One region of the Bittarella massiliensis (ex Durand et al. 2017) genome, then DNA from elsewhere that is predicted to be linked to it. Evidence: predicted binding sites of a transcription regulator. Region 1 holds the regulator's gene; each other region holds the start of a gene.
What was found. The regulator LexA, encoded in region 1, represses DNA repair genes until DNA is damaged. The targets are predictions, from matches to a motif close to CNAACANNTGTTNG.
Positions count from the first base shown of each region.

Region 1 (7,377 bases):
CGATTTTTCCCGACGCAAACCGATCTCCCCTTTCCTTTCTCTATCATACAGAAAAGCCCTCTGCTTGGCAAGACGACACTTCTAAAAGGGACGCAAGCAGCAAAATTTCTCCCTTTTGGGCAAGAAAAAGCTCCGGCGCACAGGATTTTCTGTGCGCCGGAGCAGATAATCGCTCGCCCTCTTATTTGCGGTGGGTGATCTTGGCCCGCTGCTGATTGTTCAAGATCTTCTTGCGCAGGCGGATCGACTCAGGGGTGACTTCCACCAGTTCGTCGTCGGAGATGAACTCCAGCGACTCCTCCAGGCTCATCACCCGGGGCGGGGTCAGCCGCAGCGAGTCGTCGGAGCCGGAGGCACGGGTGTTGGTCAGGTGCTTGGTCTTGCAGACGTTGACCACCAGGTCCTCGGCCTTGGGATTGGAGCCGATGATCATCCCCTCGTACACCTCTGTCTGGGCGGGGATGAAAAGGGTGCCCCGCTCCTGGGCATTGAAGAGGCCGTAGGTGACGGCGGTCCCGGTCTCGTAGGCCACCAGACTGCCCACCTGGCGGGTGGGGATCTCGCCCTTGTACTCCTCATACCCCTCGAAGATGGTGTTGAGGATGCCCTCGCCCTTGGTGTCGGTCAGGAACTCGCTGCGGTAACCGAAGAGGCCGCGGGAGGGGATCAGGAACTCCAGCCGCATCCGGTTGCCGGTGGGGTGCATCTCCACCAGCTGGCCCTTGCGGGTGCCCATCTTCTCCATCACGCTGCCCACGCACTCCTCCGGCACGTCGATGGTCACCCGCTCCACGGGCTCCATCCGCTTGCCGTTCTCCTCGTGGAAGAGGACGCGGGGGGTGCTGACCTGCAGCTCATACCCCTCCCGGCGCATGGTCTCAATGAGGATGGAGAGGTGCATCTCGCCCCGCCCGGCCACATTGAAGCTCTCGGTGGTGTCGGTCTCGCTCACCCGCAGGGAGACGTCCTTGAGCAGCTCTTTGAAGAGCCGGTCACGCAGCTGGCGGGAGGTGACGTATTTGCCCTCTCTCCCGGCAAAGGGGCTGTCGTTGACCGAGAAGGTCATCTCGATGGTGGGCTCGGAAATCTTGACAAAGGGCAGCGGCTCCGGCGCGTCGGGGGCGCAGATGGTGTCGCCAATGGTGATGTTCTCCACCCCGGAGACACAGACGATGTCGCCGAACTGGGCGCTGTCCACCGCGTCGCGAGTCAGGCCGTCGATCTGGTAGAGGTTGACCACCTTGCCCCGGCGGGGGGTCTGGTCGCCGTGGTAGTTGGTGACCACCACCTCCTGCCCCTGTTTGATGGTGCCCTGCTTGATGCGGCCGATGGCGATGCGGCCCACGTACTCGTTGTAGTCGATGGAGCTGACCAGCATCTGCATCGGCAGCTCGGAATCACCCTTGGGAGCGGGCACCTTTTCGATGATTTCGTTGAAGAGGGGGATCAGGTTGTCCCCCAGGTCGCTGTAATCCAGCGAAGCGGTCCCCTCCCGGCCGGAGCAGTAGACAAAGGTGCTCTGCAGCTGTTCCTCGCTGGCGTCCAGGTCCAGGAGCAGTTCCAGCACCTCGTCCTCGATCTCCTCGGGGCGGGCGTCGGGGCGGTCGACCTTGTTGACCACCACGATGATGGTGTGGCCCAGGGCCAGCGCCCGCTCCAGCACGAACCGGGTCTGGGGCATGGGGCCCTCGAAGGCGTCTACCAGCAGCAGCACGCCGTCCACCATCTGCAAGACCCGCTCCACCTCGCCGCCAAAGTCGGCGTGGCCCGGAGTGTCGATGATGTTGATCTTGACCCCGTTGTAAAAGAGCGAGGTGTTTTTGGAGAGAATGGTGATGCCGCGCTCCCGCTCTAGGGCGCCGGAATCCATCACCCGGTCGCGCACCACCTGGTTTTCGCGGAAGATGCCGCCCTGTTTGAGCATCTCGTCTACCAAGGTGGTCTTGCCGTGATCGACGTGGGCGATAATGGCAATATTTCTCAAATCGTTTCTAGTCAAACTGTGTTCCTCCCCAAGAATGGCTGGCTTTCAAACGGTTTTGGCTCGCTGCCCGCGGCAGGAAAAGCAGCCGGCGGAAGCGCGATGTCCCCTCGTCCGGCTGTACAAGCCCTTTAACTGTCTTATTATACACCGCCGCGCCTAAAAAAGCAAAAATATCTCACAAAAAATAGTCAAAAAATTCATCGCAAGCGCCAAATCTAGTCTTTGTTTTCTCCCTTTTGCCCGCAGTCGACCATATCGTCTTTTTGTGGGCAGATACGGCCCCCAAAAATGCAGAGGGCGGGGCGGCTTTTCCCCATCTCAACTAGGAGGATACCCCTCCTTCTGACAGCCGCTGGGGGGTGATAGGATGGATAAGATACTTCCCTCCTCCGCGATTGTCCGCGACCAAAGCCCACTGAAATAAGGGCTTTTACCCGCTGTCGGCATAAGGCCGGGGAGAGGGCATTCCCTCCTCACAGCGGAGTGTGAGACAGCGGTATGAGCAGCATGTAGAAGCAAAAAAATCGCGAAAAAAGAGGGACCCGCCCTCCCAAATGTAGGCTCCCCCCTCTCAATGAAAATCTGACTTCTCGACCCTGGCAATCGGCGAGAGTTGCGGGGCAGATGCCTTCTTTCCTCATAATCATCCACGACCAGAACCCGCCAAGAAAAAAGCGCTTTCCCCGCCGTCGGCATGGAACCAGTCAGAAGGCCAGAGAAAAGAGGGCGTCCATTCCTTGCAGCGGGGCATGTGGAGATGGGTGGCGCGCAGAGGAAAAGCCCGTGCAAAGAGAGGAGGTACGGCCCCCTAAATGTAGAAGGCAGCGCAACTTCTCCCCATTTCCGCCCGAGCTCTCCTCATGGCAGCCAACAAGAGCAACTGGAAAAGATATTTCCTTTCTCCCCCGCAATTGCCCGCGGCCAAAACCCGCTGGAACAAGGGCTCTTTTCCCGCTGCCGGCGCGGGATGGCCGGAAGAACAGGATAAGGGGGCCATCCTCCCCCTCAGCTAAGTACATGAAGTGCAAGAAGGCGGTATGATTCGGCGTACAGGGGCGGCGGAAAAGGCCTGTGGAAAAGGGACAAGCGACACAAAAAATACAGAGGCCGCCCCGGCAACGACCCGGGACAGCCTCTGCCCTGTCGACTTTTTAGTAGTTGCGGATGAGCCGCACCACTCGGCCCAGAATGGCCACGGTGTCGGGGTAGATGGGCGACAGGCGGTCATTTTCGGGCTGCAGGCGAACGCGGCCGTCCGGCTCTCGGTAAAAGCGCTTGACGGTGGCCTCCTCCTCGATCAGGGCCACCACGATCTCGCCGTCGCGGGCCTCAGGCGTCTGCTGCACCAGGATGATGTCCCCCTCAAAGATGCCGGCGCCGATCATGCTGTCGCCCTTGACCCGCAGGGCGAAGAGCCCCTCCCCCCGCAGGTCGCTGACAATGTAGTCCTCGATATTTTGTTGGGCCAAAATGGGGGTGCCCGCCGCCACCGTGCCGAGCAGGGGGATGGCGGCGGTGCGCCGCCCGGTGATGCGGATGCCCCGGTTGGAGCCGTGGACCACCTCGATCTCGCCGTCCTCCTCGAGCATCTTCAGGTACTTGTGGGCGGTGCAGGTCGACTTAAAGCCCATGGCCGCGCAGATTTCCCGCACCGAGGGAGGGATGCCCTCCCCCACCTGGCGGTGCAGGAACTCCAGCAGCTCCCTCTTTTTTCGCTCCACCTTTTCCACGGCTCTCACCCTCTCTCTAAAATTCAAATGATCGCTCAGGTTTTTTCACCTTTTATTTACATATCATTCACAACAAATTGGGCTTCGGGGCTATAATAAGAGCAAGCCTAAAGACAATGCCGCAAATGTTTTTAGGACTGCACTATCCTCCTCAAAAGCACCCCTCAGGCTTTTGAATGCCGCCGCCCGCAAGGTTGGCGGCATTTTTTCGCTTTCCGCCCAGCGGCCGCCGCTATTTGAGATAGATGGTGTGCCGGCCCTTTCTCTTTTTAAAGAGGATGCGCAGGGTGATCGCCCCGCCGGCCACCATCGCCAGAATGCCGATGAGAACGGCCGGGGACTGCCAGTTGGCAAACCAGTCATCCCCTTTGGGCTCGGTGGGCAGACGGCTGGGGGTACCCGGTATCTGCGGGTTTTGTATCCCCCCGGTCGCCCGGTCATAGATGAGGTAGTCCTGTCCCTTGTAGGTCAGGGCGACCCGCCCGTCGTCCCCCTCAAAGGCAAACTCGCAGAAGACCCCGCGGGAGTTGACAAAGAAGGTCACCGCCGCCGTCTCGGCGTTTTCCTCCCCCGCAAGGGTGGAGGCCTGTACCGGCAGGGCGGTGCCGTCCAGCCGGTACGCCCCGTTGTCCAGGGCAAAACTGCCCCACATCTTCTTTTTCAAAGAGAGGATGGCCGCGTCCCCCGGCTGCAGGTCCCGCAGGGCCTCGCCCCGCTCCACCTTGATTTCGCGGCGGACTTCGCTGGAGGGCAAAGGGCTGCTCCCGCCGCCGATGGAAGAGGAGCTCTTGAGGATCTCGCTGATGGAGAAGGTGATGCTCCCCTCCCCCACCGAGGTGACCGTTCCCACCGCCAACAGGTCCTGCCCGTTGTGGGTGAAGCGGTAGAGGGCGTCGGCTGCCCGGGCGGGCAGAGACAGCGCCAAAAGGCCCAACAGCACAAGCAGCACTGGGGCGAGGGCAAATCGCCGTGATTGGTTGGATGATTTGTGATGCGTCATGAAAAGTCCTTTCCCCCGGTCAAAAAGCCGGTGGCCTTGGTGCGATATTTACAAATAGTATACCAAAAACTTTGTTCTCTTGCAATTGCGCACTGGGTGTGGAAAACTTTCGCATTTTGCGCAGCGACAATTCCCATGATGTTGGGGTTTTCAACATCGAATTCCACAGCTGTGGAAAATTCATCCGCCAGAATTCCACTGGATTGGATATTACTCGGGGTTTATCTGTCTTTTCCCCGCACTGCCGCTCATTTCGCAAAGGATTTTCACACTTTTCACACAGTCTACACATTGGTTGGGTAAGCTAAAGATGTGCCCAACCACAGAGAAAAGGAGAAGCTATATGCATCTTTCCCAGCGTTTTCAGCGCGTCGCCGCCATCGGCGCCGCCTCTCTACTGACCCTCGCCGCCCTGACCGGCTGCGGGGCCAAAAACTCCCCTCTCGTGGTGGACGGCAAAGGCGTCTCCATGCCGGTGGTCATGACCATCGATGGGGACAAGGTCTCGATGGACGAGTACCGCTACTACTTTCTCAACATGAAATACGGCTATGATAACGGCGACGACACCGCCTGGGAAGGGCAGGACGAGGTCAAGGCCCAGCTCTCCGACTACGTGCTCAAGGCGCTGCAGTCCAACCGCGCCATCCGCGCCCTGGCGGACGAGTACGGCCTCTCCCTCAGCGACGAGGAGAAGACCAGCGCCGACAGCCAGCTGGCCTCTGTCAAAGAGAGCTACGAGTCGGAAGAGGCCTTCCAGGAGGCGATGACATCCGCCTACCTCACCGAGGACCTCTACCTGCAGCTGATGCAGACCAGCTACCTGCAACAGAAGGTTGAAAATCACCTCTTTGGCGAGGGTGGCACCATGGAGGTCACCGACGAGGTGCTGGGCGAGTTCTTGCAGAAGCGATACGCCCATGTGAGCCACGTCCTGGTGACCAACGAGACCGAGAATGCCGAGGCCCTGAGCCAGGAGATCCTGGAGCGGGCCCGCAGCGGCGAGGACTTTGCCGCCCTGGTGAGCCAGTACAACGAAGACCCCGGCCTGACCGAGGACGGCTACTACTTTGGCCCCGGCGAGATGGTGGAGGAGTTTGAAGACGCCTCATTTGCCTTGGCCGAGGGGGAGATCAGTGACGTGGTCAAGACCTCGTACGGCTATCACATCATCAAAAAGCTGCCCATCGATCAGAGCTATATCGACGAAAACCACGACTCCCTGGTGACCGCCTGCAAGGATGCCCTCTTCAACGACCTGTTGGAGGAGAAAATCAGCAAGCAAGAGGTCACCTACAACAAAAACTACGACAAAATTTCGGTGGAGACCCTCCACTAAGACCAGTCGACCAGATGGCACTTGGCGCCACTTTTTCATACTTTCCGGGGAAAGCCCCCTGCTCATTGCGAGCAGGGGGCTTTCTCTGTCTTGACCGCTATTTCTAAAGATTTGGGTATGTCAGAGGGCATCGTTTCCCTCAGCCACAGGAGACGCGCCACCGGTGACGACCTTTTCCCGCCAGCGGCCGGAGCGGACCCGGATATAGGCCAGGATGGACTCGGAGGTATAGCTGAAAAAGTAGGCCACCGCCACCGTGTAAAACCCGAGGAGAGAGGCAAAGCTGTACGCTGCGATCATGCGAAAGAGCATCCCCCCAGCGGTGATGAAGGAGACGGCCAGCACGTCGCCCGCCCCCCGCAGCAACCCTTCACTCATAAACATGAAGGACATGGGGAAGTAGGCGATGCAGAGCATCTGCAGGTACTGGGCCTCCACTTGGATGACGGCGCCATCGCTCTCAGCCTTGATGAAGATGCCGATGAGGTTCCCCCCAAACAGAAAGAGAAGCACTGCCATGACCGCACAAAAGGCCATGGACCAGAGGATGCTCACCCGATACCCCTGCTTGACCCGGTCCAGCCGTTTAGCCCCGATGTTCTGGGCACTGTAATTGGCGAGGGCGTTGTGCAGGTTGTAGATGGGGAGGGTGAGGAAGAGCTCGATCTTCTGGGCCGAGGTATAGGCCGCCATGTAGAGGCTGCCAAAGCTGTTGATGATGCCCTGGATGAGCAGCCCGCTCACCGAGAGAACGATCCCCTGCAGGGCGGAAGAGGCCCCCAGCTTGACGATCAGCCCCAGCAGGTCGGCCCGAAAGCGGCCGAACCCGTGGCGCAGCCCTGTTTGCCCGTCGCCCAGGCGGGCGATGCGGCGCATCAGCAGGGGAAAACCGATGGCGCAGGTGAACACCTGCCCGATAACGGTGGCCAGGGCCACGCCAAAGACCCCCCAGCCAAAGCCAATGACAAACCAGAGGTTGAGGACAATGTTGAGAAGGCCCCCGGCGGCCATGCAGTAGAGGGGCGTTTTCGAGTCGCCTAAGGCGTTGAAAAGGCTGCCGCCGATGTTGGCCAGGAAGATGAAGAGAAAGCCGATAAAAATGATGGTGAGATAGGTGACGCTGTCGGCAAAGACATCCTCTGGGGTGTTGAGAAAGCAGAGGAGTGCAGGGGTAAAAAGGACCCCTAAAATGCTGATGAGGATGGAGGTGACGACCGTAAAGAGGACCGAAGTGCTAAAGATGTCCTTGATTTCTCTGCGGCGGCCTTCGCCGAAAAACTGGCCGGTGACAACGGCAACCCCCACCGAAAAGCCGGAGGAGACA
Region 1 is NZ_WWVY01000016.1:22,386-29,762, forward strand. It holds gene GT748_RS13585 (bis(5'-nucleosyl)-tetraphosphatase) at 1-18, opposite strand, end outside; gene typA (translational GTPase TypA) at 182-1,999, opposite strand; gene lexA (transcriptional repressor LexA) at 3,136-3,714, opposite strand; gene GT748_RS13600 (hypothetical protein) at 3,947-4,714, opposite strand; gene GT748_RS13605 (peptidylprolyl isomerase) at 5,058-6,053, shown strand; gene GT748_RS13610 (MATE family efflux transporter) at 6,174-7,377, opposite strand, start outside.

Region 2 (7,377 bases), on a different contig from region 1:
GCGAGTCGGTCAGGCGGGACTTGATCTCCTCCTTGATGACCAACCGGTCCACCACGATCTCGATGGTGTGCTTCTTATTCTTCTCCAGCTTGATCTCCTCGGAGAGGTCGAAGATGCTGCCGTCCACCCGCACCCGCACAAAGCCGGAACGCTTGGCCGATTCAAACTCCTTGACGTGCTCCCCCTTGCGCCCGCGCACCACCGGGGCCAGCACCTGGATGCGGCTCCCCTCGGGGAGGGCCAGCACCTTGTCCACGATCTGGTCGACGGTCTGCTGCTTGATCTCCTTGCCGCAGATGGGGCAGTGGGGGATGCCGATGCGGGCGTAGAGGAGGCGGAGGTAGTCGTAGATCTCGGTGACGGTGCCCACGGTGGAGCGGGGGTTGCGGGAGGTGGTCTTCTGGTCGATGGAGATGGCCGGAGAGAGCCCCTCGATCAGATCCACGTCCGGCTTCTCCATCTGCCCGAGAAACTGGCGGGCGTAGGAGGAGAGGCTCTCCACGTACCGGCGCTGGCCGTCGGCGTAGATGGTGTCGAAGGCCAGGGAGGACTTGCCCGAGCCGGAGAGGCCGGTAAAGACCACCAGCTTGTCCCGGGGGATCTCGATGTCGATGTTTTTCAGGTTGTGCTCCCGGGCCCCTTTGATGACGATTTTGTCCATTGCCACTGTCGTATTTCCTCGCTTTACTTTAAGGATTTGAGCTGCTCGATCTTGTCGCGGAGGAAGGCCGCCTGCTCGAATTCCAGCAGTTGGGCCGCCTGGCGCATCTCCTTGGTCAGCTTGTTGATCATCTCGGCCTTCTTCTCCCGGCTGAGGCGCTTGTACTTCTTGACGTCGTCGGTGTCCTTCTTGGAGATTTCGATGACGTCCCGCACCGCCTTGATGATGGTCTTGGGGACGATGCCGTGGGCCTCGTTGTAGGCCTGCTGGATGGCGCGGCGGCGCTCGGTCTCGCGGATGGCCGCCTCCATCGAGCGGGTGACCACGTCGGCGTACATGATGACCTGGCCGCCGGCGTTGCGGGCGGCGCGGCCGATGGTCTGCACCAGGGAGGTCTCACTGCGCAGGAAGCCCTCCTTGTCGGCGTCGAGGATGGCCACCAGGGAGACCTCGGGGATGTCCAGCCCCTCCCGCAGCAGGTTGATGCCCACCAGCACGTCGAACTCGCCCAGCCGCAGGTCGCGGATGATCTCCATCCGCTCGATGGTCTCGGTGCCGTGGTGCATGTACCGCACCCGCACCCCCATGTTTTCCAGGTAGGCCGTCAGGTCCTCGGCCATCTTCTTGGTGAGGGTGGTCACCATCACCCGCTCCTTGCGGGCGGTGCGCTTTTGGATCTCGGTGTAGAGGTCGTCGATCTGCCCCTCGATGGGCTTGACGATCACCTCCGGGTCGGTGAGACCGGTGGGGCGGATCACCTGCTCCACGATCTGGGTGCTCTTCTCCCGCTCAAAGTCGCCGGGGGTGGCCGAGACGAAGACCGCCTGGTTGATCTTGCCGTAGAACTCGTCGAAGTTCAGGGGGCGGTTGTCAAAGGCCGAGGGGAGGCGGAAGCCGTAGTCCACCAGATTTTTCTTGCGGGCGTAGTCGCCGGCGAACATCCCCCGCACCTGGGGCAGGGTCACGTGGGACTCGTCCACAAAGAGGAGGAAGTCGTCGGGAAAGTAGTCGATGAGGGTGTTGGGGGTGCTGCCCGGCGCCCGGCCAGAGAGGGTGCGGGAGTAGTTCTCGATCCCCTTGCAAAAGCCGATCTCCTGCAGCATCTCGATGTCGTACATGGTGCGCTGCTCGATGCGCTGGGCCTCCAGCAGCTTGTCGTGGGACTTGAAGTACTGGATGCGCTCGCGCAGCTCGTCCTGGATGTCGGTGATGGCCCGCTGCATCTTCTCCTTGGGGACGATGTAGTGGCTGGCCGGGTAGATGGCGATGTGGCCCAGCACATTCTTGCTCTCCCCCGTCAAGGGGTTGATTTCGGAGATGCGGTCCACCTCGTCGCCAAAGAACTCGATGCGCACCGCCGTCTCGGTGGAGTAGGCGGGGTAGACCTCCACCACGTCCCCCCGCACCCGAAACTTGTTGCGGGTGAAGTTGACGTCGTTGCGCTCGTACTGCAGGTCCACCAACTGCTTGACCACATCGTCCCGGCTCCTCTCCATCCCCGGGCGCAGGGAGATGACCATGGTCCGGTAGTCGATGGGGTCACCCAGGGAGTAGATGCAGGAGACGCTGGCCACCAGGATGACGTCCCGCCGCTCTGAAAGGGCGGCGGTGGCCGAGTGGCGCATCTTCTCGATCTCCTCGTTGATGGAGGAGTCCTTTTCGATGTAGGTGTCGGTGGAGGCCACGTACGCCTCGGGTTGGTAGTAGTCGTAGTAGGACACGAAGTACTCCACCGCGTTTTCGGGGAAGAACTCCCGAAACTCCGAACAGAGCTGGGCGGCCAAGGTCTTGTTGTGGGCCAGCACCAGGGTGGGCCGGTTGACCTGGGCGATGACGTTGGCCATGGTGAAGGTCTTGCCCGAGCCGGTGACCCCCAGCAGGGTCTGCTCCCTGTCCCCCCGCTCGATCCCCTCCACCAGTTCGGCGATGGCCTGGGGCTGATCGCCGGTGGGCTGATAGGGGGAGACCAGTTTGAAAGACCCGTTCGTATTTCCCATTTCTGCACCTCCCTGCCGCCCCCGCCGGGCGGGGACGAGATAACCAGACAACTATCAAAAATACCAAAAAATAGACAATATAAGACATGCGCGACCGCCCTCGTCTCCCCCTTTTTTCCCTTGGGCGGACAAAGGCGCGCACACAAGAACTCGAGTCTATATTATAGCACGGCAGCCCCCTCTTTAAAAGGTTCACAAGGGAAAACATTTGTTTGTAAGGAATTGAAATTTATATCTATTTTTGCCAAATCGCCGCGGGAAATGCAGGGGGAGCGGCCGCTTTATAGCAGGGTAGCAAAGCGATTTCAGAAGGCAGGGCAAACTGGCTTGGGAGCGGCGGTCCCCCTCCCCTCACCCCTCGGCACAGCGGTGGAGGGCGGGAGAGCGCCGCCAGGGAGAGCTGCTGGAAAAGCGGCAGCGCCAGAGAGCGCCCGCCAAAAGACCTCCCCCGCCACGGACGCAAAGAGAAAACACCAGGGAACCCCTGTCCCAGGGGCCCTTCTGCGCCCGCCAAAGGGCCGTCGGACCTTTTAACACGCAATCGGAGAGGGCCAAACAGGTCGTTTGAGCCCTCTCCAACGCGCTTATCCGCCCACGTACCGGCCAATCTGTTCCAGTTGGATGGCGTTGTACTTCTCTGCCGCCTCTTCGGCTGAAAGACCGTCGATCATCTCCAGGCAGAGGGTGCGGGTGGTGTCCCAATAGGTGAAGTGCAGATTCATGTCCTCGATGGGGATCTGTCCCTCCCGGTTGACCAGGGGCAGCAGCTTCTGCATGTGCTCGGCGCCCATCGGCATCCCCTCCTGCCCCTCTCGCGAGGGCAGGGCGCCCCCTCCGTCTGTCAGCAGCTCGGCGGCGGTGGCGTCGCTCATGTACTCCGCCACCTCCAGCGCCTCCTTCAGGTGGTTGCTGTTGGCGTTGACACAGAGCCGGTCGGCTATGGAGGGCAGGCAGACCGCCCCGTCCGGCAGGGCGGGCACCCCCTGCGCCTGATAGGGCATCCCCTCCCCCTCGTCGTCAAAGTACTTCTCCACCCCGGTGCTGAAGAAGGCAAAGGCGACGGTTTGCTCCTGAAAGGCCTGCAAGTCGGTGGTGCAGGCCGGGATGCTGTCCACCCCCTCCCGGGTCAGGTCGTCCCCGTAATACCCCTGCTCCAAGAACTCCTCAAACATCTGAAAGCCCTCCAGCATGTAGTCGCCGATGGGGATGCTCCCGTCGTTGAGGCCCTCGGCCAGTTCGCCGTAGCGGTCGGACTGGTAGAGCTTGTAGAGCCCCCTCGCCATCACCGGCACCGTCATGGCATACCAGCGGTTGACGGCAAAGGGGATCACCCCGTTTTCTTTGAGCACCTGGCAGCAGTGCATCCAGGAGGGGTAGTCGTCGGGGGGTTCAAGGCCGTATTTTTCCAACAGGTCGGTGTTCACATACATCCCGTAGGCCGCCATGGTGAGGGGGATGGTGTAGACCAGACCGTCGATCTCGGCCTGCTCCCGCGCCGCGGGGTAGAGGCGGCTGCAGGCCGGCAGGTCGGCCAGGTCGCACAGATACCCGCTGGCAGCAAAGGACTTGACGCTGTCGGCGTTGACGGCGAAGAGATCGTCCCCCTGGCCGGACGCCAGACGCTTTTCCAGCACCTCGTTGTACCCGTCCTTTATCGAGAGCCCTTCCACCTGGATCTGCACGTCGTCGTGGGAGGCGTTGTACTGGTCGATCAGTTTCAAAAAGACGTTGGAGCCCTCGTTTTTCTGTTCGCCCATGGGCATAAAAAACGACAGCACAATGGGGTCGGTCTCCTGCTCCACACATATTTCGCCCCGGGTGGTACAGCCACACAGCCCCTGCGCCGCCACCGCTGCACAGAGCGCGATGGCAAGGGTTCTCCTCGCGTATTTCATCGGCAGTTTCGCCCCCTTTTCTACTGCAAGAGATTTTGCAGGACTGTGTACAGCCGCTCAAAATCGATCGGCTTTGACAGGTGTGCGTCCATCCCCGCGTCGAGGGCTCTCTGAACATCCTCCGCGAAGGCGTCGGCCGTCATGGCGACGATGGGGATCCTCCCCGCGTCCGGCCGCGAAAGCCCCCTGATTTTGCGGGCCGCGTCGTAGCCGTTCATCACCGGCATCTGAATGTCCATGAGGATGGCCCGGTAGTATCCCGGCCGGCTGGCGGCAAATTTCTGCACCGCCTCCGCCCCGTTCTCGGCCGTCTCCACCGACAGGCCGAAGAGGGTCAGCATCTCGACGGCGATCTCCCGGTTCAGGCCGTTGTCGTCCACCAGCAACACCCGCGTGCCGGCGGGGAGCGCCTGGATGTGGTCGGCGGGTGTCCCCGCCCCCTCCACCTGCACTCCCGCCTCGCCCTCTGCGATCTGAAAGCGGAGTTCGACGACAAAGGTGGTCCCCTGGTCCGGCGCGCTCTCCACCGAGATGGTGCCGCCCATGAGGTCGAGCAGACGCTTGGTGATCGCCATGCCGAGACCGCTGCCCAGCCGCCCGTTCTTTTCGCGGTCCTCCTGCTCAAAGGAGTCAAAGAGGTGGGGCAAAAATTCCGGGGACATGCCGACGCCGTTGTCCCGGATGACCTGCTTCATCCGCACCCAGCCGGGCTCGTCCTCCAGCTCGGTGATTTCCCAGGAAATCATCCCCCCGACGGGGGTGAACTTGACGCTGTTGCCCAGGATGTTGATCAGGACCTGCGCCACCCGCAGCGCGTCGCCGTAGACCCAGTTGTGCCGCAGGTCGACAATTTCGACGGCAAAGGTCTGGCTTCGCGCCTCCGCCTGGCTGCGGATAATGGTGGAGATTTTCTGAATTTCCTCCTCCACCTGCAGCGGCTGCAGCTTGATGTGCAGCTTGCCGTTCTCGATCCGGCTCATGTCCAAGATGTCGTTGACCAGGCTCAACAGGTAGCGGCTGGAACTGCTGATTTTTTGCAGCAGTTCCCCGATGCGCGCGGGGCAATCTTCCTGCAACAGGGCCAGCTCGGTCATCCCCATAATGGCGTTCATGGGGGTCCTGATGTCGTGGCTCATGGCGGAGAGGAAGTCGCTCTTGGCCCGGCTGGCCTTCTCCGCCGCCGCCAGGGCGGCGTCCAGGTCCTTTCTGATTTCCCGCTCGGCCGTCTGGTCCTCCACCGCCACAATGTAGCGGTTGTCGTTTGCACTGCCGCCGACGCGCAAGATCCGCACCCTGACCCACAGGGTCTGCCCACCCGGATGCCGGTACCGGCACTCCTCCCCCACGTTGTTATGTAGTGACCCGCCCATCATCCGGGCGGCAGATTGCCGCAGAGAATCGCTCTCGCAGCGCCCAAAAAACAGCATGGGGTCTTCCCGGCAGACATCGTCCGGAAGTCCCAGCACCTGAAGGGAGTTTTGGAACACCATCTCCATCCGCTGGCGGCGGCCGTTGTAAATCATAAAGACCTGCTCCACATTCTCCGCGATCAGGCCGAAGAGGGTGTCCCGGTACGCCCGCTCCCGCGAGAGGGCCGCCTCCCGCTTTCGGCTGTTGAGCATCAGCATGAGGACTGTTACGCAGATAAAGACAAAGGTGCAGACGACCGACATGAGAAAGAGGATGGAACTGCGGGCCTGCTGGATCACCGCCATCGGCACGATGGCCGTCATGTACCAGCCGGGGGTGCCCGCCACCGGCGTGAAGTAGAGGTAGTTGGCGGCGTCCTCGATTTTGAGCACAACACTGCCGGACTGGCCCGCCTCCACCAGCTCCTTTACCCTTTGCAGCGAGCCTTCGGGGTTCCCGCTCTTTTCCAGCATGTCGTAGAGGGAGGCGTAGGTCCTCTGGGCGACGGTATTTTTGGTGTAGACCAGGTAGTCCCCGCTCGCCCCGTCGATCATGTAGGCAAAGCCGCGGCCGTCGAGAAACTCCATCGCCGCCGCGACATAGTAGTCCTCCAGATCCACATAGCCGTACAGCATGGCCGGCGACCCGTCGCGCAGGGTCGTCGCGGCGCGCAGGACCACCTGCTTTCTGCCGTTCCAGCCGAAAAAGGCGCCGCTGATGTCGCTGCCCTCGGGGAAGGGGGCCCACTGCATATCGGTTTCGGGGGTGATTTCTCCGCCGTCGCTGAAAAGGCCGCTGCCGTCGGCCCGCACCAGAGCGACACGGCTGAAGATGCCCTGCTCGACATATTCCTGAAGCTGGTTCACCAGCCGCTCCTCCGGCAGCAGGGCAACCATCTCCGACAGCTCGCCGAGGCAGCGCCGGTCCCGCCCGGCGTATTCCGCTATGTAGTCGGCGCCGATCTTGGTCATGCTCTTGATGCCGCTCTCGGTGTCCTCCCGCAGGCTGTCGTTGATGCTGTTGACAAAGACCAATATCCCGACGATCAGCAGCAGCACCAGGGCCAAGCTCCCCACCATGCGAAACAGGCTCTTTCTGTTTTGGTACAGTCCGCTTGTTTGACCTGCGCTGTTCGGCGTTTTTTTCACCGAATCTCACCTGCTCTCACTCTGCTGTCCGCTTTCGGAGGAATGTCTCCCCCGTTTGCCCCGCACAGATAAAGACGGGGCAGGCGAGCGCGCTCCCCTCGCTGCCCAACCGGGTGCGCCGCCAAAAGGGTGCGGCCGGTCAAGCTGCCAAAAGGGGGTGTTGTCGTCAAAGCGTGTGGAGCGGTCGAGCCGTGTTTGACAGCCACAGCGGCCACTCCACAATTACATCTCGATATGTATGTTTTTATTGTATCATTTTGTAAATG
Region 2 is NZ_WWVY01000010.1:61,587-68,963, forward strand. It holds gene uvrA (excinuclease ABC subunit UvrA) at 1-667, opposite strand, end outside; gene uvrB (excinuclease ABC subunit UvrB) at 685-2,658, opposite strand; gene GT748_RS11800 (ABC transporter substrate-binding protein) at 3,243-4,553, opposite strand; gene GT748_RS11805 (ATP-binding protein) at 4,574-7,042, opposite strand.
Region 2: a site for LexA is predicted at 2,860-2,873, ahead of uvrB (excinuclease ABC subunit UvrB). Genes of this name have one in related genera too.

Region 3 (7,377 bases), on a different contig from region 1:
TGCATTTTTCCGCGCAGAAGGCCGCCCGCCGGGCATAAAAAAGGGAGGGGCCGGCCGCCCCTCCCCGCTGTTTTTCTCATCTGCTGGCACCGGCCATCCCCTCGAATTTCTTCCCCACGGACACCGCGGCAAAAAGGGGTCCCCCTTTTTCAAATGGCTGTCCACCGACCGGCGAGACACCCTTTGGGAGGACGCTTCAAGCCGGATGGGCTCCCCCGTCGGACAGGTCACTCCCCCGCCAGGCGATGGGGAGAACTTCTTTGCGGCGAGGGGGCGTCTCCCCGCTCCGGCCCCTGCAGCCCGGCGGCTCTCGCCCCCTCCAAAGGAGGGGCTGACCGGTCCGCCATCTCGCACATCTCCCCCCAAAAGCGTTTGGGCATGTTTCCCCGCTGGCAGCGGGGGTTGACCCGGGCGGCAATGGTGGCGGACTGGTGGTACCCCCGCCACAACTGGCGGTAGAGCTGCTCCTGCGGGGTGTCGGGGGGGAGTTCCAACGCCTTGACCGAGACGATTTTGGCCCGGTGCGGGCGGTAGATCAGGGCCATCTGATGGGTCTTGTCGTGGATCATAAAGGTCTCCTCCGGGTAGCGGTCACAAAAATGCTCCCGCAGGACCGGCAGAACAAAGTGCTTGGGAGAAATTTGGGAGAGAAGGGCCCCGTCGTACTCGGCAAAGCGGACAAACCCCAGCAGCAGGTGCGCCTCGTTCGACACCGAGAGGGCCATTTTCTGCACCCGGCTCACCGCCTCGTCCCCCAGCATGTCGCAGACGGCAGGTCCATAGCGGTAGCCCCGGCAGAGGAAGCGGTAGAGCCAGAGGTCCCGCCCCCCTTCCCCGAACAGAAAGGCCCTCTGCACCAGCTGGCGGGCCTCCTCCCCCATCCGCTCGCCGATGGAGCGAAAGACCCGGCCCGCCCGCGCCCTGTCGCTCTCGATCTCCCGCACGGCGTAGAGCCCGGTCTGGCAGTCCTCCCGGCAGACGATGTCCAGGGGCGCCTCCCTCCTGACAAAGCTCTCAAAGACGCAGCAGAGAAATCCGGCAAAGCTGCCGTCGTGCAGGTAAATCAAATCTGGCCGGTCAAACAAGAGACCACATCCTCTCGGGTCACCGGCGGCTCGTCGAACAGGGAGAGCTGTTCCGGCCGGTTTTGGGGGAGCATGGCGGCGCTGCGCTCGGACACCAGGACGCGAAAGGCGGCCTCCGGGCTGATTTTCAGCCCCACCGCCGTCTTCCCCGAACAGGTGATAAAGTACTGGGCCCGCTTGAGCACCACCCCGATTTTTTTGAGCCCGTCAAAGTGCAGGGGGCCCAGCCGCCGGGCCTTGGCGATCCGCTGGGCGCTCTTGACGCCGATGCCCGGCACCCGCAGCAACATCTCGTAGGGGGCGCGGTTGACCTCGACGGGGAAGTGCTCCATGTGGTGGATCGCCCAGTTGCACTTGGGGTCCAGGTAGGGGTTAAAATTGGGGGCCCGCTCGTCCAGCAGTTCCCCCGCGTCGAAGCCGTAAAAGCGCAGCAGCCAGTCGGCCTGGTAGAGGCGGTGTTCCCGCAACAGGGGCGGCTTGGTGGTCAGGGCGGGCAGGAGGGCGTCGCTCTGCACCGGGGTGTAGGCCGAAAAGAAGACCCGTTTGAGACCGTATTTGCGGTAGAGGCCCTGGGTCAGCCGCAAGATCTGCAGGTCGGTGTCCGGGGTGGCGCCGATGATCATCTGGGTGCTCTGCCCAGCGGGGGCAAATTTGGGCGCGCCCCGGTAGCGCACCAGGTCGGTCTGGTTCTGGGCGATCCCGCTGGAAATCAGCCCCATGGGGCGAAAGATGTCCGCCTTCGACTTGTCCGGCGCCAGCAGCCGCAGGCTCTGCTGGCTGGGCAGCTCGATGTTGACGCTCATCCGGTCCGCCAGCATCCCCAGGCGGGCAATGAGCCGGTCGTCCGCCCCGGGGATGGCCTTGGCGTGGATATAGCCGCGAAAGCCGTACTCCTCCCTCAAGATCTGCAGGGTCTCGATCATCCGCTCACAGGTGTAGTCGGGGTTTTTGAGGATGCCGGAACTCAAAAACAGCCCCTCGATGTAGTTTCGGCGGTAAAACTGGATGGTCAGGTCGGCCAGCTCCCGGGGCGAAAAAGCGGCGCGGGGGGTGGCGTTGGAGCAGCGGTTGACGCAGTACTTGCAGTCGTAGGCGCAGATGTTGGTCATCAACACCTTTAAAAGGGAGACACAGCGCCCGTCGGCGGTAAAGCTGTGGCAGATGCCCGCGGCCGCCGCACTCCCCAACTGTCCCTTCTTGCCGGCCCGGTCCACCCCGCTGGAGGTGCAGGCCACGTCGTACTTGGCCGCATCAGAGAGGATCTCCAGCTTTTCCAGCAACTCCACCGTCATCCCCTCCTATCTTAAAATAAACATTTGTTCTTTTTTTATTTTAACCACCTTTTCTGCAAAAGTCAATTGCCCCGCAGCAAAATCCCCCTGTCACTTTTTTCCTGTCGTCTGTCCTCTTAAAAGAGGGAGTGCCTCCATCCCCCGCCAAATTTTTTCAGGCCTTTCCGCTTTGACCCGGTAGGCCGGGGACAAGACTCTCTCCGCTCCCTAGCCCTCTCCCGCGGCCAACCGCCGTCTACTCTCGCGCTGTTATCGTTTTAGCCCCCCTTCTTTTGGCGAATATCAGAGCCCCGGCATGGCAAGCAAAAATGTTCGCAATCCTTTTTCAAGTGCGACCCGCTTCATCCCCCAAACTTCCCCCTTCCAAAGTCCTCTTCTGGCTGGGAAAAAGGGGAGCGATAACAGGAACCACCCCTTTTCCGACTAGGGCTGTCCTCTGGCCATCCGGCAGCAATCTTTCTCTGACGGCGGCCCCGAGTTGCCTGGGGCGAAGGGTCTGCCAAGGGCAGAGGTCGTTCTTCCCCTTCCCTTTTTGCCTAAGCAATAGAAAAATGGTGACAAGGCAAACTCCTTGTCACCATTTTTCAGCTATCTTTGCCCTAGATAAGACTGCGGCCACGTCTTTTTCGACGGTGCTGTCTCCCCCCCTTCAGAGCGGAGACTTGTGTCCAGCCAGCCAATTTGAACGGGCCGTTCCGACCACTTCTAATGGACTGTCTCGGCCGCTTCTGCGGTGTACACACCGCAGAAAAACCCGCTTTGCAGCCCCTGCGGGCCGTCCTGCCGCGCAAAAGGTGCGCCGCCCACAGCAACAAATCTGCGGACAGCGCACCTCTTTTGGTCGATTTTCGCCCCTCTGCGGCCCAGTCTCCCCCGCAAAACGCTCCCTTTGCGAAAGGTCCGGGCGTCAAAAGACGATTTTATTGAAGTCCTTGCCCCCGGCCTTCTCCCAATCGCTGCCCACCAGGCCCACCAGCAGGTACCGCCCGGTCATGGGCTCCACCGGCAGGTCTTGCAGCAGGGCAAACTCCTCGATCTCGCCGGTGGTGCGCACGTGCATCCGCGGCCCGGTGCAGTGGTGCAGCTCGTCGCCGATGAGGATGTGCTCCTCATCGCAGTAGGAGATGGGGATGTCTTTGGCGATCAGCTCGTTGACCTCGGTCTCCAACCGTTTCAGGTCGATGTCCGGCTTTTCGGCAAAGCTGAGCACAAAGCCGTGCTTGACGTCGCCGTGGGTGTATTTGCCCTTGTACTTTTGCAAAATCAGGTGTTCACAGAGGTCTTCCGCGGTGTGGGCCATCTTGCGAAAGCGGATGGAGCCAAAGACGATTTTGGTCAGATCCTCCGGCTCGGGGCCGAAGAGGTTGGGCCGGGTGATGATGACCTCGCCCCCCACCCCGATGAGCAGGTGGGCGTTGCGCCCCCCCAAAAAGGGGTAGATGAGGTCAAAGTGCTCCACAATGACCCGCTTTTTCTTATCGATGGCCTTTAAAATGGCCTCGGCCAGCACGTGCATCTGGGTAAAGGCCGACTCGAAGCGGATGTCTAGGTGATAGGTGTGGGGGCTGTAAAAGCCCGAGTCGTCCTCGTCCACATCTAGGATGGGGAGGGGGCGGACGTTGACCCCCTCGTCGTCGTTGGTGAGTTCCAGCCCGGGGAACATCCCCTTGACCAGCATGCTCTTGCCCGAGCCCCCCTCCCCCACAATGCCGATGAGCAGGTCAAAGGGGCTGAGGTACTGCTGGGCGATCTGCATCCCCAAATCGGCCATCCGCACGTTGCCGCGGGGGGCGAAGAAGACACTGTACAGGTGGTTTTTCTGCATTCGATCGGAATAGGGCATGGGGCACTCCTCCTCTGCAAGACGGCAGGCGCCCCTCACGCGAAGCGCCTGCCGCCACAGCCCGCCGCTGCGGGCCCTCTGTCCGTTTTTTTACCAGTCAAATTCCAGGTCCAGCAGCGGGGCGTGCTGCTGGGCGCCGTAGACGTCGGTCTCTCCCAAGTCGCCCGAACAGATGGGGCGCTGGATGGTGATCTTGATGGCCTTGGCCGGCTGGAACTCGATGATGTTGATGATCTTCTCCGGGGGGATGTGGTAGAGACGGCAGACCACGTCCTCGTTGATGATCTTCTTCTCACAGGCCTTTTCAAAGCTGGCAAAGTCCTTGAACATGATGTCCAGCGTCAGCTCGTAAGGGCCGGAATTCTTGCTGCGGATGATCTCTGCGAGATCGGTGAGTTTCTGTTTCACAGCTCTCTCCTCCTCATTCTACCATTACAGGTCCACACAATCAACGGCAAAGGGGGCGACGGGGTCGTCGACGGCAATGACGTGATAGATGCTGAACACATAGACTTCGCCGGCGTGAAAATCGCTGGGCGAGTAGGGAAACGCCAGGTTGCCCGCGGTCGCCCGGCGGCCCTCATAGCCGTAGTGGAGCATGGTGGAGCGGGCAAAGGCGCAGATGGTGTCGGCCTGTTTCTGGGTGTCGGCCACCGCCTCGATGACGATGCCCAGCTCGTGGGCGCCCTCGGTGGTGGGGGTGGGCTCCAACTCCGCCATCACCCCGTTGCGGCCGTAGATGTTGAAGTGCAGGTAGTAGTGGAGGTCGGCGTCCCGGAAGTTGTCGGCCACCCGGGCGCGCACCCCTTCGAGCACCTCGTCGATCTTCTCGATCATGATGGGATCTCTGGCCCCGGCGATGGAGACGGTGCGGTAGCCGATGCAGCGCGCCCCCTCCAACTTGACGGTGTACGGGTCGGGCACAAAGCGGCTGCCGCTGACCCGGACAATGTTCTCCGTCTCCTGCTCAAATTTGCAGTCGGTCAAATCCAGGTGGCCGCCCGGCCCCGGCAGGATATAGGGGTTGGTCTTTTCGTAGAGGGTGTGGGCCGCCACCGAGAGGGTGGTGCAGCGGCGCAGGGGGCTCAAGGGCTCCACCCGGAAATAGTCCTCCCCAATGTAGCCGAACATGCAGTCCGAGCCGCTGCCGGGGGTGGCGCAGATGGAGGCGCACTCGAGGATCTTGCCCAGGTGGATGGCCAGCCCCTTGTCGCAGCCCGCCCGCACCGCCGGGGCGGCAAAGACCGACGGGTCGTAGGTGCGCCCGGCCAGAACGACCTGCGCCCCCTCGTCCAAAGCCTTGATAAAGGGCTCCATCCCCATCTGGCCCACAATGCGGGTGGTGGCGTCCACCGCCTCCTCGGTCAGTTCGGGCGCCGGGGCAAGGGGCTTCACCTTCCCCGCCCGCAGGGCCGCCTTGACGGCCTCTTTTGCAAACTCGGCGTGGATGACCGCCAGCTTGAAGTGGAGGTCCTTCTCCCGGGCGATCTCCTCTACGATCTCGCGGCACCAGTTCAGGTGGGGCTCGCCGCCACTGCCGCCGGCGGTGCCGATGACCACCGGAATGCCCTCCTTGACCCCGGCTTCCAGCATGATCTCCAGATCGCGCTTGACCGCGTCCCGGTCGGTAAAGGAGACCCCCGCCCCCAGGTAGTAGGGCCCGGGATCGCTGGAGCCCGCATCCACGGCGATCAGGTGGGGATGGCGCTTCATCCCCTCTTCAAAGCTCTCCTTGGGGAAGCCGTACCCCAGGATGGCGGTGGTGGACAGAATGCGAAATTCCTCTTTCATCAAAAACCCCTCCTAGCGCTCGGCCTGGGCTCTGCGCAGGGCCAGGATGCGCTGCATCTCGTTGTAGACGATCATGTACCCCTCGTCGACCCCCATGCCGGGCTTGGCGAGGATCTGGTCGGGGCAGGTGGCCATGGCCAGGTTGACGCAGACCTGGGCGCTGCGGTCGGTCTCGTTGCAGGTGCCGCCCTGGTAGGCGCCGATCCCCTTCTCCTTGCAGTAGAGGACCGCCTCCACCACGTTGTTGATGCCACCCAGGTCGGGGGTCTTGATCTGCACCATGTGCCCGGCCCGGTTGTCGGCAAAGTAGCGGATGTCCTCCAGGGTGTTGCACCACTCGTCGGCCACCAGCTCCACCGGGATGCCCCGCTCGTCCACCAGGCGGGTCAGCTCCTTGAGGGCGAGCATCTGTTTTTCCCGGTCCTCCACATCCATGGGGCCCTCGATGCGCAGGTGGAAGGGGGCGGCGATCTTGGCCAGTTCGGCCAGGTAGTCGGCCATCCCCTGGTAGTTGTCGTTCCCAAAGGCCGCGCCGATGGTGCCGTAGACGTCGATGTGCAGCACCGGGGCGTAGTTTTCGTCCAGCCGCAGTTTGCAGATGCGCTCGCGCAGCCAGCCCACGTACTCGGCCAGCTTTTCGCCCTTTCGGCCCAGCTTGGTCTCCACGTTGTTGATGAGGGCGTGGGGCAGCACCTGGGCGCCCTTCATGATCATCTTGTCGGTGTTTTCGTAGCGGTTGTCCCCCGACTGGGTGAAGATGGGAATCTCCCGGTCGGTGACCTGGGTGTGGTACTCGTCGGCCACCACCTCGCACATCAGCCGGTGGGAGGCCTTGGCCACCGCGTCGAGGATGGCCTGGGTCACCCCGTAGCGGATGGCGGTGTGCAGCTGCTTGCCGCCCACCTGCAGCCGGTCGATCTCCTCCGCCAGGGCGCGGAAACTGTCGGCCTCTCTGCCCACCAGGCGGGGCTTTATCTCCCGCTCGATGACGGGGATGAAGTCCTCCGCCAGAAAGAGGGGGTCCCTGCCGCCCGCGCCGCTGTACTGGACCGCCGCGCAGTCGCCGTAGGCCACCTGCCCGTCCTCCAGCACCAGCATCACCGAGATGGCCTCGCCCGCCTGGCGGACCGCCGAGAACCCGGCGGTGGCGGTTTTGCCCAGATAGGCCGCGCCGTCCGACTCGGCCCCCAGCTTGATGGCCCGCTGGTCGTCAAAGAAAAATCCGGTGCGCCCCTTGGCGCAGACCAAATCAACAATTTTCACAGTATATTCCTCCTGCTCTCAGCTGTCTGTCGCGTTTTTCTGCCCGCTCTGCCCTATCTCCAGGGGCGGCCCACCAGCCGGCCTTTGGAGATGGCGTAGACGT
Region 3 is NZ_WWVY01000005.1:85,893-93,269, forward strand. It holds gene GT748_RS07485 (TIGR03915 family putative DNA repair protein) at 228-1,085, opposite strand; gene GT748_RS07490 (putative DNA modification/repair radical SAM protein) at 1,064-2,377, opposite strand; gene GT748_RS07495 (hypothetical protein) at 3,285-4,220, opposite strand; gene GT748_RS07500 (DUF4387 domain-containing protein) at 4,311-4,628, opposite strand; gene GT748_RS07505 (acyclic terpene utilization AtuA family protein) at 4,653-6,011, opposite strand; gene GT748_RS07510 (methylaspartate ammonia-lyase) at 6,024-7,274, opposite strand; gene GT748_RS07515 (methylaspartate mutase subunit E) at 7,328-7,377, opposite strand, start outside.
Region 3: a site for LexA is predicted at 2,395-2,408, ahead of GT748_RS07490 (putative DNA modification/repair radical SAM protein). Genes of this name have one in related genera too.

Region 4 (7,377 bases), on a different contig from region 1:
GATGGGCCGCGCGTTGCCGATGTGGATGTAGTTGTAGACGGTGGGGCCGCAGGCGTAGATTTTGACCTGGCCCGGGGTGATGGTTTTCAGCTCTTCTTTCTGTCTGGTGAGGGTGTTGAAAATTTTCATAAAAGCCCTTCTCCCTTTCTCTCGCAATCGGGTTTGTCGTCTTTTCTATCAAAAAAGCCGCCTCCGGCGGCGCCGGGTCCACCGGCGCTCGACCGAAGGCGGCTTTTGGGTACCAAAAGTCCGCGGTTCCACTTCTGTTTCTCGCTCTTGAGGCCGCTAACGGGGCCAAACCGCGCCGGCCTACTGAACGGGGGATCGCTCCCCTGTGTTCGGCCCGCGTGCTGGCGGGGGCACCTTCCCCGGCGGGTGCGGCCGGCGCGCTCTCAGCTCGCTGCGCGCCTCTCTGTCGCCGCCCTCTCATGCCGGGTACTCTTTCCCGCGTCATCGCATGTCGCGTCATTCAATTTGCTATTTGACCCCCAGGTACTCCTCGTAGGTCTGGCCGCTCTTGTAGAGGGTCTCGGCCAGGTCCTTGCCCAGGTAGCGGTAGTGCCAGGGCTCGTAGCCGTACTGGGTGATCTTGACCTTGTCCTCGGGGTAGCGGAGGATGAAACCGTAGTTGTGGGCGTTTTTCATCAGCCATTTGCCCTCGGCGGTGGTCTCAAAGTTGTCGGGGATGCCGGCGGTGTTGCTGATGTCCAGGGCCAGCCCCAGCTCGTGTTCCGAGCGGCGGGGATAGGCGCTGTACTGGGCGGTGTACTCCTTGCCGTACTGGCTGGTGTAGCGGGTGAAGAGCCCGTTTTGGTAGTCCTTGGTGCGGTAGGCGCTGACGGCCTTGAGGGTGATGCCGTCGGCCTTGGCCGCCTCCATCATCTGCTCCCAGCTCTCGGCCGCCTCCTTGCGCAGCTGCAGGTTCTTGCCGCAGTTGGTGGTGATGGCCACCAGGTCGCTGGGGGTGTATCCCTCGGGCAGGGCGTGGTATTTGTTGACGATGGCGGTGATGGCGGAGGGGTTGGAGATGACCTCCGGGGTGATGGAGGCGGGCTCTACGATCCCGCCGGAATAGACCACCTCGCCGGTGTTCCCGCCGGAGGACTGCCCCCCCTGGGAGGAGGAACTGCTCCCCTCCCCGCCGGACGGGGTCTCGGGCTCCTCCTCCGGCTCGGTGGGGGCCTCGGGGGCCGCCTCCCAGACCACCGTCAGGGTGAACTGGGCCTGTTTGCCCAGGCCGTCTTCGGCGGTGAGGGTCAGGGGGTATTCCCCCGGCCCGGCAAAGCCGATCTCGGGACACTGCACCGGCCGCTCTTTTCCCAGCCAGTCGTACGCCTTGACCCGCCCCAGCTCCCCGCTGATGTCGGCGGAGGAGACGGTGATGGTACCGGCGGCGGCCTTCTCCCCGTCAAAGGTGAAGTGGGGGGACGGGTGGAGCAGCAGGGTCAGCCCCACAGCCGCCGCCAGCACCACCACAGCCGCCACACAGGCCACGGCGATCCGTCTTCTTTTATATACTTTTTCGTTCCTGCGCATTCTCTTCATAAGCTGTTATAAACCCCGTTTTCCGCTTCCCAGTTCCCATTTTATCCCCGATTTTTGGCGCTTTCACTAGGCGAATGGAAAATTATTCCATTTCATTCTGCAATTCCAAAAAACAGGTCTTTTTATTTTGTGGCGTTGATGCAGCCGATGTTGTCCACCACATAGGTTGCGCCGGAGATCACCGTCAGCGCCGCCACCAGCCACATGCCGATGTTGCTGATGAGGGGGACGTCGATCCCCGCGGGGAGAAGGCCGTTCTGCCCCAGCCCCAACAGCAGCAGCACCCCGATGATCACCGCCATCTGGGCCACCGTCTTTACTTTGCCCCAAATGTTGGCAGCTATGACCGTCCCCTCGCCCGCGGCCACCAGGCGGATGCCGCTGACCACAAATTCGCGGGCGATGACGATGAGGACCGCCACGCTGTGGGCCAGCCCCATGTCGATGAAGCAGATCATGGCCGAGACCACCAGCAGTTTGTCCGCCAGGGGGTCGAGAAACTTGCCGAAGGTGGTGACCTGGCCGTTTTTGCGGGCCAACTGGCCGTCCAACAGGTCGGTGAGGGAGGCCGCGGCAAAGAGCACCAGGGCGATGAAGCTGTTCTGCCACAGCCCCTGCCAGAGCAGGGCCGCCACAAAGAAGGGGACCATGCACATCCGCAGGACCGTGAGCTTATTGGGCAGGTTCATCGCCGTTCCCCCCCTCCTCGATCAGCCGGCCGTAGAGGTCGAAGTCGTCGGCCTCCTCCACCAGCACCTGTACAAATTCGCCGGGCTCCAGCTCCCGCTCGGAGGAGAAGCGGACGGTGCCGTCGATCTCGGGGGCATCGTACTGGGTGCGCCCCACATAGCAAAACTCCTCCGGGTCGTAGCCGTCCACCATCACCTCGACCTGGGCGCCCACCTTCTTTTGGCAGTACTCGCCCATGATGAGGGTCTGTTTGTCCATGATGAGCTGGGCGCGGGCCCGCTTCTCCTCCTCCTCGAGCTGGCCGTCCAGCCGGGCGGCGGGGGTCCCCTCCTCCTGGGAGTAGGCAAAGCAGCCCAGCCGCTCAAAGCGCATGTCGTCCACAAACCGGCAGAGCTCCTCGAACTGCTCCTCGGTCTCGCCGGGGAAACCGGCCAGCAGGGTGGTGCGGATAAAGACCCCGGGGACCTCGCGGCGGATCTGCTCGATGACCGAGCGCACCCAGCGGTCGTCCCCCTTGCGGCCCATCCGCCGCAGCACCTCGCGGTTGGTATGCTGCAGGGGGATGTCGATGTACTTGACGATGTTGTCGCTGTCGCGGATGATGGAGAGCAGCTCGTCGGTGATCCGGTCGGGGTAGCAGTACATCAGCCGGATCCAGCGGAAGGGCAGCTTGACCAGCTCCCGCAGCAGCCGGGCCAGGCTGGGCTCGCCGTAGAGGTCCTCCCCGTAGCGGGTGGTGTCCTGGGCGATGACGATCAGCTCTTTGACCCCGAAATCGGCCAGTTCACCGGCCTCCTGCACCACCTCTTCGATGGGGCGGGAGCGAAAGTCCCCCCGGATGTAGGGGATGGCGCAGAAGGTGCAGCGGTTGGAGCAGCCTTCGGAGATCTTCAGGTAGGCGTAGTGGGCCGGGGTGGTGAGGATGCGGCCGCCCCCCAGGGGCAGGTCGTACTCGCTGCCGAAGGACTGGGCCTTTTCGCCCCCCAGGGCCCGCCGGATGATGGAGACGATCTCGGCGTTGGAGCCGATGCCCACCACCCCGTCCACCTCGGGGATCTCCCGCAGGATCTCCTCCTTGTAGCGCTGGGCCAGGCAGCCGGTGACGATGACGCACCGCAGCCGCCCGGTCTCTTTGAGGGCGCAGAACTCGAGGATGGTGTCGATGGACTCCTGCTTGGCGTCGTCGATGAAGCCGCAGGTGTTGATGAGCACCACGTCGCACTGTTCGGGGTCGCCCTGCAGGGCGAACTCGGGATCTTGTTGGATGAGGTTTAAGAGGATCTCGCCGTCTACCTGGTTTTTGGGGCAGCCCAGCGAGACCATTCCCACATTAATCGACATAAGGGTCTCCTGTCTCGTAATCGGTGTCGTATTCTTCCATGGCGGCCCGGCAGTCGCCGTAGCCAAACCCGCGGCGGGCCAGGGCGGCCAGCACCTTCTGCCGCTGCGCCCGGTCGCCCAGGCGGGCGGCGTACTTCTGTTCCAGCAGGGCGCGGATGCTGGCGCCGTCGTCAAAGCCGCCGGCGTCCAGCACCTCCCGGCAGAGCGCGGGGTCGATCCCCCGCTTTTGCAGCTCCAGCTCGATGAAGCGGCGGGAGAGGTGCTTATAGCGGTAGAGTTCGTCGGCCAGGCGAAAGGCGTAGTCGCCGTCGCTGACCAGCCCGGCCTCCTCCAGCTGGGCGACCACCTGGCGGGCGGTGGGGCGGGGCCAGTCGCGGCAGAGCCGCTCCACCAGCTCCCCCCGGGCGTAGGCCCGCTGGCCCAGCAGGGTCAGGGCCTTCTCCCGGCAGCCCACGGCGTCGGACTGGGCCTTGACCTCTTCCAAATAGGCGTATTCCAGTACCGCGCCCGGGCGCACCCGGCTCTTGAGCAGGGTCTCCCCGTCCAGCGACCAGAGGAATTCCCCGTCCACAAAGACGCTGTACCGGCCCCGCTTGGTCTTTTCCAGCCCGGTGATCTCGCCGCACTCGGGCATGGCCTAGTCCTCCACCTCGATGTCGATGTCCATCACGGCGGGGGCGGGCTGGGCAGGGGTGGCGCTGGGGGCTGAGGCAGGGGCAGGGACGGCCGCCGGGGCGGCGGGCTTTTTGGGCATCAGCGACTTTTCGGCCTCGGCCGCGTTCTGGCGGATGGTCGCCTCGATCTCCTGGGCCACCTCCGGGTGCTCCAAAAAGTACTTCTTCACGTTGTCGCGGCCCTGGCCCAGCCGCTCGCCCTTGTAGCTGAACCAGGCGCCGGATTTCTGGATGATGTTCATGTTGACGCCGATGTCGAGGATCTCGCTCTCCTTGGAGATGCCGGTGCCGTACATGATGTCGAACTCGGCGATCTTGAAGGGGGGGGCCACCTTGTTCTTGACGATCTTGGCCTTGGTGTGGTTGCCCACGAACTCGCCCCCCACCTTGAGGGTCTCGGCCTTGCGCACGTCGATGCGCACCGAGGCGTAGTACTTCAGCGCCCGGCCGCCGGCGGTGGTCTCGGGGTTGCCGTAGATGACGCCGATCTTCTCGCGCAGCTGGTTGATAAAGACCGCCACGCACTTGGTCTTGCCGATGATGCCGGTGAGCTTGCGCAGGGCCTGACTCATCAGCCGGGCCTGCAGCCCCACGTGGCTGTCGCCCATCAGCCCCTCGATCTCGGCCTTGGGGACCATGGCCGCCACCGAGTCGATGACCACCACGTCGATGGCGCCGGAGCGCACCAGCGCCTCGCAGATCTCCAGGGCCTGTTCACCGGTGTCCGGCTGGCTGACCAGCAGGGCGTCGATGTCGACCCCCAGGGCGGCGGCGTAGACCGGGTCGAGGGCGTGCTCCACGTCGATGAAGGCGGCGGTGCCCCCCTCCTTCTGGGCGGAGGCGGCGATGTGCAGGGCCACGGTGGTCTTGCCCGAACTCTCCGGGCCGTAGATCTCGACCACCCGGCCCCGGGGCACCCCGCCCACGCCGATGGCCATATCCAGCGACAGGCTGCCGGTGGAGATGGCCTCAATGTTCAGGGTGGAGTGCTGGCCCAGGCGCATGACAGCGCCCGCGCCAAATTGTTTTTCGATGTTGGCCAGAGCTGTTTCCAGCGCCTTTTGACGGCTCTCCTGAGCCGTCTCCTTGGCCTTGTTCTTTTCCGCCATGGATCGTCCTCCCAAACGTTCGTTCACTCTGTTGATAAAAATAGAACCATTCCCGCCGGGGCGGGCATGGCGCAGACAGCAGTTCCAAAAACGACGGCCGCGCCGCCCGGGCCGCGACTGCCATTACAGAGCTATTATACTGCATTTCTCCCGCTGCCGCAAGCGTTCAGCGGCCTTTGCCGCCCCTGGCAGAAAAAACCGGTGTCCCCGGGCCGCCCGCCCCCCAAAGGGCAAAAAAAGAGGGCCGCGGCCCTGCCGCAGCTCCCTTCCCTCCCCTATTTCGGGCGCCTGCCCAGCACCACCCGGTCCAGGCCGCCCAGGTCCTGCAGGCAGGTGACCCCCTCGTACCCCTGGCCGCGAAAGAGGGCGCAGACCTCGGCCCCCTGGCCGCAGCCGATCTCCACCGCCAGCAGCCCCCCGGGGCGGAGGACCGGGCGGTAGGCGGCGGCAAAGTGGCGGTAGAAGGCCAGCCCCCGCTCGGGGGCCTCCAGCGCCTCCCGCGGCTCAGCGCGCACCTCGGGGGAGAGGGTCTCCATCTCCTCCGGGCGGATATAGGGGGGGTTGGCCACCAGCACGTCCAGCGGCGGGCAGACCCCCTGGTAGCGCAGCACATCCCCCCGCACCGGCCAGACGTTCGCGACCCTGTTCAGGCGGATGTTGGCCTGCAGATAGTCGAAGGCGCGCCCGCTCTTCTCCACCGCCAGCACCCGGCTCTGGGGGAGGGCGGCCCCCAGGGCGACGGCGATGCAGCCGCTGCCGCTGCAGAGGTCGGCGATGGTGCAGGGGCCCTGGGGGGCCCGGGCCAGCACCGCCTCCACCAGGCACTCGGTGTCCGGCCGGGGGATGAGCACCCCCTCCCCCACCCGGAAGGGGTGGCCGTAAAACGCCCAGCAGCCCAGCAGGTACTGCAGCGGTTCCCGCCGCGCCCGGCGGGCAAAGAGGGCCCGCACCCGCCGGGCCGCAGCCGCGGACAGCTCGTCACGCAGGTGCAGGGGCAGCTCGCCCCGGGAAAAGCCCGCCCCGTGGCAGAGGAGCTCGGCCGCGTCGAACTTGGGGGCGTCCACCCCCTGCTCCCGCAGCAGGGCCTCCCCCTCCCGCCAGAGGGCGCGGACCGTGCAGGGCTCTACCACCGGTCGTCCTCCCCGTTTTGGGGGATGACGGCCTCCATGGCGGCCACCGCCACCTCGATCATCGAGTCGTCCGGCTCCTTGACGGTGAGGCGCTGCAGCCAGAGGCCGGGGGCCGAGAGGACCTTGGTGAGGAGGTTGTCGTGCCCGCCGGCGTACTTGATGATCTCGTAGGAGATGCCCATCACCAGCGGCAGGAGGAGGACCTTCAGCGCCATGCGCAGCCAGAGGCTCTGCCAGGAGACAAAGGAGGAGACCAGGATGCTCACCAGGATGACGATCAGCAGGAAGCTGGTGCCGCAGCGGGGATGGAAGCGGCGGTGGCGGCGGACGTTCTCCACCGTCAGGGCCTCGCCGTGCTCGTAGCAGGCGATGGTCTTGTGCTCGGCCCCGTGGTACTCGAACATCCGCCGGATCTCCTTCATCCGCGAGACCAGGGCCATGTACCCCAGGAAGATGCAGAGCTTGACCAGCCCCTCCAGCGGGGTGCGCCAGCGGCCCAGTTCCACCAGCTTGCCCAGTCCCCCCACAATGGCGGTGGGCAGCACCATGAAGAGGGCCAGGGCCAAAAAGACCGCCAGCACGCTGACCGCCACCGAGAAGCCGGCCCCCAGGCCCTTCTCCTCTTTCTCCTCCGCCGCCGGGGCGGCGGTATGTAGGGGCGCGGGCCGCTCCCCGGCGGGGGCGGCGGCCGGGGAGGAGGGCCTCTCCAACCCACTGCCGGTCCCTTCCGGCGCGCTCCCTTCGCCCACCGGGGCGGGGGATGCCGGGGGCGCTTCCTCGCCCGCGCCGGTCGGCGGGGCGCTCTCCCCTTCGCCGCTCCCCTCGTTCGCCGGAGCGGGGGCCTTGGGGGGCTCCTCCTCGTCCAGGGCGCCGGAGATCTCGGCCGAG
Region 4 is NZ_WWVY01000012.1:21,670-29,046, reverse strand. It holds gene cysS (cysteine--tRNA ligase) at 1-129, opposite strand, end outside; gene GT748_RS12480 (M15 family metallopeptidase) at 478-1,536, opposite strand; gene pgsA (CDP-diacylglycerol--glycerol-3-phosphate 3-phosphatidyltransferase) at 1,668-2,234, opposite strand; gene rimO (30S ribosomal protein S12 methylthiotransferase RimO) at 2,218-3,576, opposite strand; gene GT748_RS12465 (regulatory protein RecX) at 3,566-4,210, opposite strand; gene recA (recombinase RecA) at 4,214-5,359, opposite strand; gene prmC (peptide chain release factor N(5)-glutamine methyltransferase) at 5,635-6,489, opposite strand; gene GT748_RS12450 (DUF1385 domain-containing protein) at 6,483-7,377, opposite strand, start outside.
Region 4: a site for LexA is predicted at 5,372-5,385, ahead of recA (recombinase RecA). Genes of this name have one in related genera too.